One region of the Shinella sp. Sh6 genome, then DNA from elsewhere that is predicted to be linked to it. Evidence: riboswitches for the same ligand, from Rfam matches in the RefSeq annotation. Region 1 holds a riboswitch; each other region holds the start of a gene.
What was found. A riboswitch is a leader RNA that binds a small molecule or an ion and turns the genes downstream of it on or off. The one in region 1 is predicted to bind cobalamin.

Region 1 (2,193 bases):
CCTGGTCGTTGGTCTCGGTCCACACATGGGTGAGCTCGTCGAGGCGGTAGTCGACACCCTCGACGGCATCCTTGGCGACCAGCCACTTCGTCGTGACCTGGGTGAGCTCCGGGCCGAGCGGCAGCACGCGGAAGGTGATGGCGTGGTCGGCCAGCACATGGTTCCACGTCGTCGGATAGTGGAAGAGGAGAAGCGTGCCGATGCCGCTTTCCAGGACATCGCTCGACAACGGCCGCTGCACGGCGGGCGCGCCGGACATGGTGTAGCTCTCCGCATCCTGGATCAGCGGCATGCGCGCGGCGCGGAACTGGCCGGTCGGCGACATGCGGAATTCGCTCGCAAGGCCCGCCGCCTCGCACTTTTCCCAATGCGCGGCGATGACCGGATCGTCCTTGGCGCCCTGCACGCCCGTGGCGCTCGGAGCCTCGGGATAGGTGCGGCAGAGCTCGGGATGGTTGGCCGCGCAATGGTAGCACTCGCGGTTGTTCTCCCAGACGAGCTTCCAGTTGCCCTTTTCCACGATCGTGCTCTCGAAGGCGACCTTCGTCTCGCCGAGGCGGTGGCGGGCAAGATAGGGCTCGACCAGGCTGCGGAAGGCGGAGAAGTCCGGCGCCTCCTCGGCAAGGCAGATGAAGATGTAGCCGCCGACCGTCTCGCAACGGATCGGCTTCAGGCCGTGCTGCGCCTTGTCGAAGTCCTCCGCCATGTGGCGGGCGAAGAGTAGCGAGCCGTCGAGCTCGTAGGTCCACTGGTGGTAGGGACAGACGAGCTTGGCCGACGTGCCCTTGTGCTGCGTGCACACGCGCGAGCCGCGGTGGCGGCAGGAATTGTGCAGCGCGCGGACGGTGCCGGAACGGTCGCGGGTGACGACGACGGGATAGTCGCCGACCTGCACGGTGAAATAGTTGCCCGCCTTCGGGATCTCGCAGTCGTGGCCGATGAACAGCCAGTCGCGATACCAGATCGTCTCCAGGTCGAGCCTGTAGTGGTCGGGGTCGATGTAGAAGGCCTGCTCGAGGCTGTGGCCCTCGCGCCGGGTCTTGAGCTTGCGGAGCACGTCGCTGCGAATGTCCATGGCGGATCCTCAGATATCCAGATTTGCTGAGGCGCACGGAGGAGACGGCATCCGGGCGGCAGGCCGCACGGTTTGCACGCTTCCCGGCCGCCCGCCGCAGCCAGTCACGATCGATGCTCCAGGCTGGTTTCCGGGCTGAGGAGTGTCCCTTGAGGACCGGCGCAGCGCCTTCCCGGACATCTCGTCCAGTGGCCTCTGCTGCACCTTGCTCCAACACCGTTGCGGGGGCAGCGCCGGATTTCAACCGGCTTCCCAATTCTCCGCTTCCTTGGGGGAAGCAGCACCTTGAGCGTTCTTATCTAAGCGCAAGTCCGGCCGCCCGACATTCCGGAAAACGACATGCCGTTCCAAGTTGACGACAGGGGAAAAGAGGAAATTCCGCAATGATGGTATAAATAATACAATAGGAACAATGGTTTGGGAAAAGACGCCCAACGGAAAGACTGCGCAGCCCGCCTGAAGCGGCGGCTTTCATGCCTTTGTCATATTGCGACCTTGCCGCCCCCGCGCGAAGAAGCGGGAGGTGCACGGAAAGGAATGTTTAACGGCGTTTGCTTAAACTTCGACGCATCAGGGCACGAGCATAAGGTCCGGTCAGGTGCAGCAGACGAAGTTCCGATATTACGACGCCGTCGCCTACAAGCGCACCAACCAGCCGAAAGCCGCAGCCCATACGGAGTTCCTGCGCACCGGCCGCATCGACCGCAGCCCGACCTGGAGCCCCAGCGAGAAGCGCTACCTCACCTATCAGGAGGTCGCCGAGCGCACGGGCCGCAAGCTGGAGCGGGCCGGCAGCATCACCCATGAGCGCATCAACGGCTTCCACCATTCCATCCAGTTCCCCAGGCTGATCTTCCATCGCACGCTCGCCCAGACGCCGCATCTCGGCTATTGCCACATCACGGTGGCCAATTCGCGCTTCGCCGAGTTCGAGAATGTGCAATGGGCCTTCTACATGGCCAATTTCCTCGCCGAGATCGGCGAGGGGGAGCAGTTCTTCGCCGGCATCTCGACGAAGCCGGGCCGCATGTATTTCGCCGTCGCCATCGCGCCGACCGAGGAGGAAGGGCGCCTGACGATCGACCGCAAGGTGCGCGGCAACGGCGTGATCTTCCGCA
Region 2 (2,193 bases), 220 kb from region 1:
AGGATATAGGGATCCGCCAGCGGGTTGCGCAGCAGCGATTGCAGCACGACGCCGCAAAGCGCGAGCGCCGCTCCGCAGGAGGCCGCGACCACGGCGCGGCTCAGCCGGTAGCTCCAGACGATGCCCTCGTCGATCGGCTCCAGCGGATAGCCCGCATCCCACAAGCGGTTCGCGATCGTCTGAACGACGGTGGAGAACGGAATCGCCGTTTCCCCGATTGCCGCGCCGAACCAGAGTGCGGCGAAAAGAACGACGAGCGATGGGGCTGCGCGGCTCACTGGGCGAGGCCGGCTTTGGCGATGCTGTCGGCCAGCAGTTCAATGCCTTCGATCGTGCGGATCGTCGGGTTCATCGCCTGCGCATCCATATCGAACACATAGCCTTTGGCGACGGCCGGCATCAGGCTGGCCACGGGGTCGGACTTGAGAAAATCGAGCTTCGCCTCGAGGCTGTCGAGCGGGTAGCGCCGCCGCTCCATCGACCCGGCGACGATCATCGTCGGGTTTGCCCTGGCGATGGTTTCCCAGCCGACAGTCGGCCATTCGTCATCCGTCTTGATGATGTTTTCGATGCCGAGAGCCGACATGATGTATCCCGGCGCACCGTTCCTGCCCGCGACGTAGGGATCGGCATCCGCGGCGCTCGAGAACCAGAAGACCGCCGAGAGCTTTCCCTTGGCCGAAGCAACCTTGGCCCGGGCCGCCGCCTCTCGCGCCTTCAGGTCCGCGACGACGGCCTCGCCCTTGTCCTGGACGTTGTAGATTTCCGCCAGCTCGCGGATCTCCCGATAGACGAGGCCCATGGTGAAGACCTGATGGCGCACGCCGTCGCTGGCGGCGGAGTTTTCCTTGCCGACGCAATCGGACGGCGAGGTGTAGACCGGGATACCCAATTCCTCGAACTGCTCGGGCTTGGCCACGACCCCTTCCGGGCCGACCTGCCACTGGAATTGAACGGTGACGAGGTCCGGCTTCCTGGCGAGCACGCTTTCGAAGCTCGGATCATTGTCGGCCAGGCGGTCGATCCTGGCGTTGACCTCCTCATAGCCCTTCAGGACCGGCCCGACCCAGAGCGCGGTGCCCGCGACCTTGTCGGCAAGGCCGAGAAGATAGAGAATTTCGGTGCTGCTCTGGCCGATCGACACGGTCTTCGTCGGCGCCTTGTCGATGGTGATCTGGCGGCCGCAATTCTGCAGGGTCAACGGATAGGCGGTCTCGGCGGCCTGCACGTGACCGGCAAGGATGGCGGTTGCCAGCGACGCGAGAAGGAAGCCCGCTCGAAGCGACGTCTTGAAAAGCGATATCATGATTTTTCCCCGAATACGGATTGAAAGCCGAGCAAGGCGGCACGGCCAAGCGAAGGACGGTCAAGCCGCCCTTGCGATCGAACGATCCACGGATTGGGGAAAAGGCGGCGTCGGTCGACGCCGCGAGGCGCTGGTGATCTTCATTGCATGCTCCTGTTCCGGGCTTCCCCGCCCGTGACGATGGATCGATGGATGACGGCAGGTCTCCTGGCTTACGGATATCCGCTGTCCATCTGCCTTCCCGCGCGGATCGCGCAGTGGCATGGCGCTATGCGCCACAAGGATGGACGGCAATCCGCTTACAGTTGCGGGGGCAGCCACGGTTTTGGTCCCATGCGGGTCGTCCGCACCGTGTTCCCTATTATTCCCCTCCGCCTCATGGGTAGGGGAACCGTCGCGACCAGTTAATTGAGAAGCTGGCGGCAGGTCAAGGCCGGACATGAAACCGCCGCGGAGGCGCGTCCATCGCTTGGTGGTGCGTGCCCTGTCGACGACGCTCGCCGTCCCGCGCGCCGGCGGGTTGATGAAGCTGCGGCTCATGGCCGCTCCGGGGTTGACAGCATTCGCTTTGTGACGTTATTACGTTCCAAGAATTTATGTAATGTAATAACGTTAATTCCATGGAGAGCAAGCCCCGATCATCCGTTCAGTTCGGCTTCGATCGATTCGGAAGGAAAGCCGTGCTGCGGCAGGCAAACCGCCTGCGCATTCACACAACAACGTCCGCGGCTGGCGGTGGCCGACGGCAAGGTCGCCATCACCGATCCGCGCCATTCGCTCGTCCGCCTCGTCGATCCTGAAACGCTGGAGGAAACGGGCACGATCGCCGTCGAAGGCCGGCCCTTCGCCATCGTCGCCGTCGGAGGCTCCGGCGCTTCGCACTGAGA
Region 3 (2,193 bases), 570 kb from region 1:
CTCGACCGCGATGGTCGGAAGCTGGCGGTAGAAGCGGCGGGGAAAGTCGCGCCGGACCTCCTGGATCGCCTCTTCGATGACGTAATAGTTGTCGAGCAGCCATTCGGCGGCCGGCGTGATCTGGGCGCCCGCCTCCACGTCCTTGGCGGTCGCCTGGTAGACGCGGAAGATCTCCTTCTCGTTCTCCTTGTGCCGCGGGCGGAACTCGAAGGGATAAAAGCCCGGCAGGCTCGCCGTCTTCTCGCGCGCAAGCGCTTCGCCGCAATCGGCCAGCTCCTCCAGCGTCAGATAGGTGGCGCGGATCGAATCGTTGTAGTCGATCTGCTTGGCATCGGCATCGCGCGGAGCTTGCGGCGTGTTGTGAAGGGGCATGTTTCTGATTCTGGATCCGGCCATGTCGAGCCATCCGGCGGCGGCCTTTGCGCCGGTGGGTTTTTCGCGGGCAGGGTTCATCTTGGTGCCGCGGTCAGCCATGACGCCACGCAGCACCTCGAAGAGGCGGGTGGAACGGACATGGCTCACGCGACACGCTCATTGGCATCCTGGCCGCGTGGTGCATGAAAACGGCATTTTTTAGCCACAAGGACAGAGACTTGCAACATGTCAGCGGGGTCTGGCGGCGCAGCATGGGCCCTCATCTGCGGTTTTGGTGAATCGCCGTCCATTCCTGACAGGACGCAAGGCGAGGCGACGGCCTTTTTCAACGCCGGCGCGGGGAGAAAAGTTCCGGCCGTGGAAAGAAAAAGGCGGCAGTTGACTCCCGTTCGCGGCCGGGCCAGTCTGCTGGCGTCAGGGTCTTCCGAGTCGAAACGGCTCGGAGGCTAAGAGGGAAGCCGGTGCGATGCTCCGCAAGGAGCGGCAAGGCCGGCGCTGCCCCCGCAACTGTGAACGGCGAGCTTCTGTCGCTTGATGCCACTGGTGGAAACACCGGGAAGGCGAGACGGACGCGATGACCCGCAAGCCAGGAGACCTGCCCTGACGCATTCGTAACGTCCATGGGCGGGGTGTCCCAAGGGTGCGCTTGCTTCGCCTTCGGCGGAATTCCAGCAGCGTGCGTCCGGTCATCCCCCAATTTTCGATTGGGGAAGAAATGTTTGCATTCACCGAAACCAGTCCTTCCGGCACCGGCAGGCCGGAATCCGTCTTCATCTGGTGGCTGCTCTGGCAGCCGCGCGGCGCCGACCTTGCCGTCGAAGCGCTGAAGGAGGTCCAGAAGCTCGCGCGCTGCAGGAACGCCGATCCGGACATCGCCCGGCTCAAGGCACTCTTCGCCTCGCTGGCGGGGGCGGACGGGCCGGCGCACTAGGTCAAACGCATAAAGACATATTGACATAAAGATATCTTTATGTGAACTCCGGTGCAGTATCGCCTGCACCGGAGGATTTCCCATGGCCGAATCCCACCTGGACAGCCTGTTCGGCCCCGAACAGCCGCGCCGCGACGGACGCGAGATCCGCGCCGCGCTCGAAGCCGCCGCCCGCGAGCGCATCCTGGTGCTCGACGGGGCGATGGGCACCGAGATCCAGACGCTGAAGCTCGTCGAGGAGGATTTCCGGGGAACGCGTTTCGGCGATTGCGCCTGCCACCAGCAGGGCAACAACGACCTCCTGACGCTGACCCAGCCGGCGGCCATCGAGGATATCCACTACCGCTACGCCCTTGCCGGCGCGGACATCCTCGAAACCAACACGTTCTCCTCCACCGCCATCGCGCAGGCCGACTACGGCATGGAGGCGATGGTCTATGAGCTGAACCGCGACGGCGCGCGCCTTGCCCGCCGCGCGGGCCTGCGCGCCGAGCAGAAGGACGGCCGGCGCCGCTTCGTCGCCGGCGCGCTCGGCCCGACCAACCGCACCGCCTCCATCTCGCCGGACGTCAACAATCCCGGTTACCGGGCCGTCACCTTCGACGATCTGCGCCTCGCCTATGCCGACCAGCTTCGCGGCCTCATCGACGGCGGCGCCGACATCATCCTGATCGAGACGATCTTCGACACGCTGAATGCCAAGGCGGCGATCTTCGCCACGCGCGAGGTCTTCGAGGAAAAGGGCATCCACCTGCCGGTCATGATTTCCGGCACGATCACCGACCTTTCCGGCCGCACGCTCTCCGGCCAGACGCCGGAAGCCTTCTGGAACTCGGTGCGCCATGCCGAGCCCTTCTCCATCGGCCTCAACTGCGCGCTCGGCGCCA
Region 4 (2,193 bases), 1.5 Mb from region 1:
GTGATCATCTGCACGATCTGGCGGCGGCGCGACACGATGGCCGAGAAGGCTTCACTCTCCTCATCGCGCAACGGCCGGATATCCGGTTTCGTCGCCGCCACGAAGGCTGCGATCACCGCCGCGTCGATCGGGTCGGTCTTGGCACGTTTGCCCAGCGCATTGGCATAGGAACGAACCTGCGCCGGATTGACCACGACAACGGCAAGGCCGGCCGATGACAGGCCCGCAGCCGCAAGCATCTCGTAACCGCCGGTCGCTTCCAGCGCCACGACATCGGCCTTTGCCTCTCGCAGCCGGGTGATCAGTCCATCCACGCCGGCATGGTCGTTGCCGACAAGGAAACTGTCACCGGCCGGAAGAACATGCACATCCAGCCGGTCCTTCGAAACATCAATGCCAACGATCACGTCCATCCTGTCCCATCCTTGCCTAAGCGGGCTTCGCATGCGCGAGCGGCCCTGGCGACTGTTCGGGTTCGATGGAACGGCGGATGAAGACCCAGGCTCTCCCACGGGCTTGGTGTCCCAAAGGTGCTGCGGTCTCTCATCCGCCACCGCAATCGGCAGTACAACGCCAATCCCGGGCAAAGGGAAGTTACAAGTTACAAAGGTGGCCCGAAGGGTCGGATGAGGGGGCAAGCGTGCTGTATTCGCCTGCGGCTCCCCCTCATCCCGCTGCCGCGACCTTCTCCCCGCCGGGGAGAAGGGGCAGGTGGCACTCACCGAACTCCATCTGCGAGCGCCCGCCTGACGGGGCGGCGACGGCACAGCCGATGGCGCTCCCGGTCGATTGACTTGGCCGGGCGGGGCGCATAATCATCCGGCAATAGGATGGTTCCCGGGCCGGCAGCCGGTTCGGGAATAAATGGGAACGTGACACGGTGGACCCAAGCCGGGCGCCGCAATCACGGCCGACCCCGCGACTGTAGAGTGGCGAGGGACGATCATCCGGAAGCCGGGCGCATGTCCGGCCTTCGGAAAAGCCACTGGACGGCAATGCGATGAGCCGGGGCCGGACGCCTCTTTTTCTACGAATCGTCCACCCTTCGCAATTGCCTCCGGGAAGGCGAGACCGTTCCGCCGGTGCCTTGCACCCGACGCTGCGAGCCAGGAGACCTGCCATCCGGCAAAGGGCATGTCGCCCGACCTGGGGAGGATTCCCCGTTGCCAGCACGGAGGTTGTCATGGCGATACCGAGATTCTTTTCCGGCCGCATAGCGCGCGCCATGCCTGCCTGAGCTGGCCGCAATGGCCCATTCCCCGTCTTCCGCCGTGCTCGTCCTGGGCGGCGCGCGCTCCGGCAAGTCCTCCTTTTCCGAACGGCTGGTCGGCGAGAGCGGCCTCGAGCGCCATTACATCGCGACCGGCCGGGCGTGGGACGAGGAGATGCGCGAGCGCATCGCCCGCCACCGGGAGGACCGCGGCCTCGGCTGGGTCACCCATGAGGAGCCTGTCGCGCTCGCCGACCGCATCGCCGCCGTCGCGCGCGCGGACAGGGCCGTGCTCGTCGACTGCCTCACGCTCTGGCTCACCAACCTCATGCTGGAGGAGCGGGACATCGCCGCCGAATTCACCGGCCTCCTTGCCGCCATTAACGCCGCGCCCGGCCGCCTCGTCCTCGTCTCGAACGAGGTCGGCCTCGGCATCGTGCCGGAAAACCGCATGGCGCGCGAATTCCGCGACCATGCCGGGCGGCTGCACCAGCAGGTGGCCGCCATCGCATCCGAAGTCTATCTTGTCGCGGCCGGACTGCCGCTGAAAATGAAGGGTTGAGCCATGCTGCAACAGAAGATCCCCGCCACCGTCATCACCGGCTTCCTCGGCGCGGGCAAGACGACGATGATCCGCAACCTCCTGCAGAATGCCGGCGGAAAACGCATCGCGCTCATCATCAACGAGTTCGGCGACCTCGGCGTCGACGGCGACGTGCTGAAGGGCTGCGGCGCGGAGGCCTGCACCGAGGACGACATCATCGAGCTCACCAACGGCTGCATCTGCTGCACCGTCGCCGACGATTTCATCCCCACCATGGCGAAGCTCCTTGAGCGCGAGAACCGTCCGGACCACATCGTCATCGAGACGTCGGGCCTTGCCCTGCCGCAGCCGCTCGTCGCCGCCTTCAACTGGCCGGAGATCAAGACGCAGGTGACGGTGGACGGCGTCATCACGGTGGTCGACAGCGCCGCCGTCGCCG

Region 2: another riboswitch for cobalamin. It lies ahead of ACZ5TO_RS14800 (ABC transporter substrate-binding protein); the one in region 1 lies ahead of ACZ5TO_RS13715 (aromatic ring-hydroxylating oxygenase subunit alpha).
Region 3: another riboswitch for cobalamin. It lies ahead of ACZ5TO_RS16460 (hypothetical protein); the one in region 1 lies ahead of ACZ5TO_RS13715 (aromatic ring-hydroxylating oxygenase subunit alpha).
Region 4: another riboswitch for cobalamin. It lies ahead of cobU (bifunctional adenosylcobinamide kinase/adenosylcobinamide-phosphate guanylyltransferase); the one in region 1 lies ahead of ACZ5TO_RS13715 (aromatic ring-hydroxylating oxygenase subunit alpha).

The regions. Positions count from the first base shown of each region.
Region 1 is NZ_AP044005.1:2,866,722-2,868,914, reverse strand. It holds gene ACZ5TO_RS13715 (aromatic ring-hydroxylating oxygenase subunit alpha) at 1-1,075, opposite strand, end outside; cobalamin riboswitch at 1,180-1,378, opposite strand; gene ACZ5TO_RS13710 (DUF6656 family protein) at 1,674-2,193, shown strand, end outside.
Region 2 is NZ_AP044005.1:3,087,222-3,089,414, forward strand. It holds gene ACZ5TO_RS14795 (FecCD family ABC transporter permease) at 1-278, opposite strand, end outside; gene ACZ5TO_RS14800 (ABC transporter substrate-binding protein) at 275-1,306, opposite strand; cobalamin riboswitch at 1,487-1,717, opposite strand; gene ACZ5TO_RS14805 (hypothetical protein) at 2,042-2,191, shown strand.
Region 3 is NZ_AP044005.1:3,435,218-3,437,410, reverse strand. It holds gene ACZ5TO_RS16465 (glycoside hydrolase family 94 protein) at 1-372, opposite strand, end outside; cobalamin riboswitch at 776-992, shown strand; gene ACZ5TO_RS16460 (hypothetical protein) at 1,091-1,306, shown strand; gene metH (methionine synthase) at 1,389-2,193, shown strand, end outside.
Region 4 is NZ_AP044005.1:1,327,990-1,330,182, forward strand. It holds gene ACZ5TO_RS06475 (IS110 family RNA-guided transposase) at 1-413, opposite strand, end outside; cobalamin riboswitch at 815-1,137, shown strand; gene cobU (bifunctional adenosylcobinamide kinase/adenosylcobinamide-phosphate guanylyltransferase) at 1,248-1,772, shown strand; gene cobW (cobalamin biosynthesis protein CobW) at 1,776-2,193, shown strand, end outside.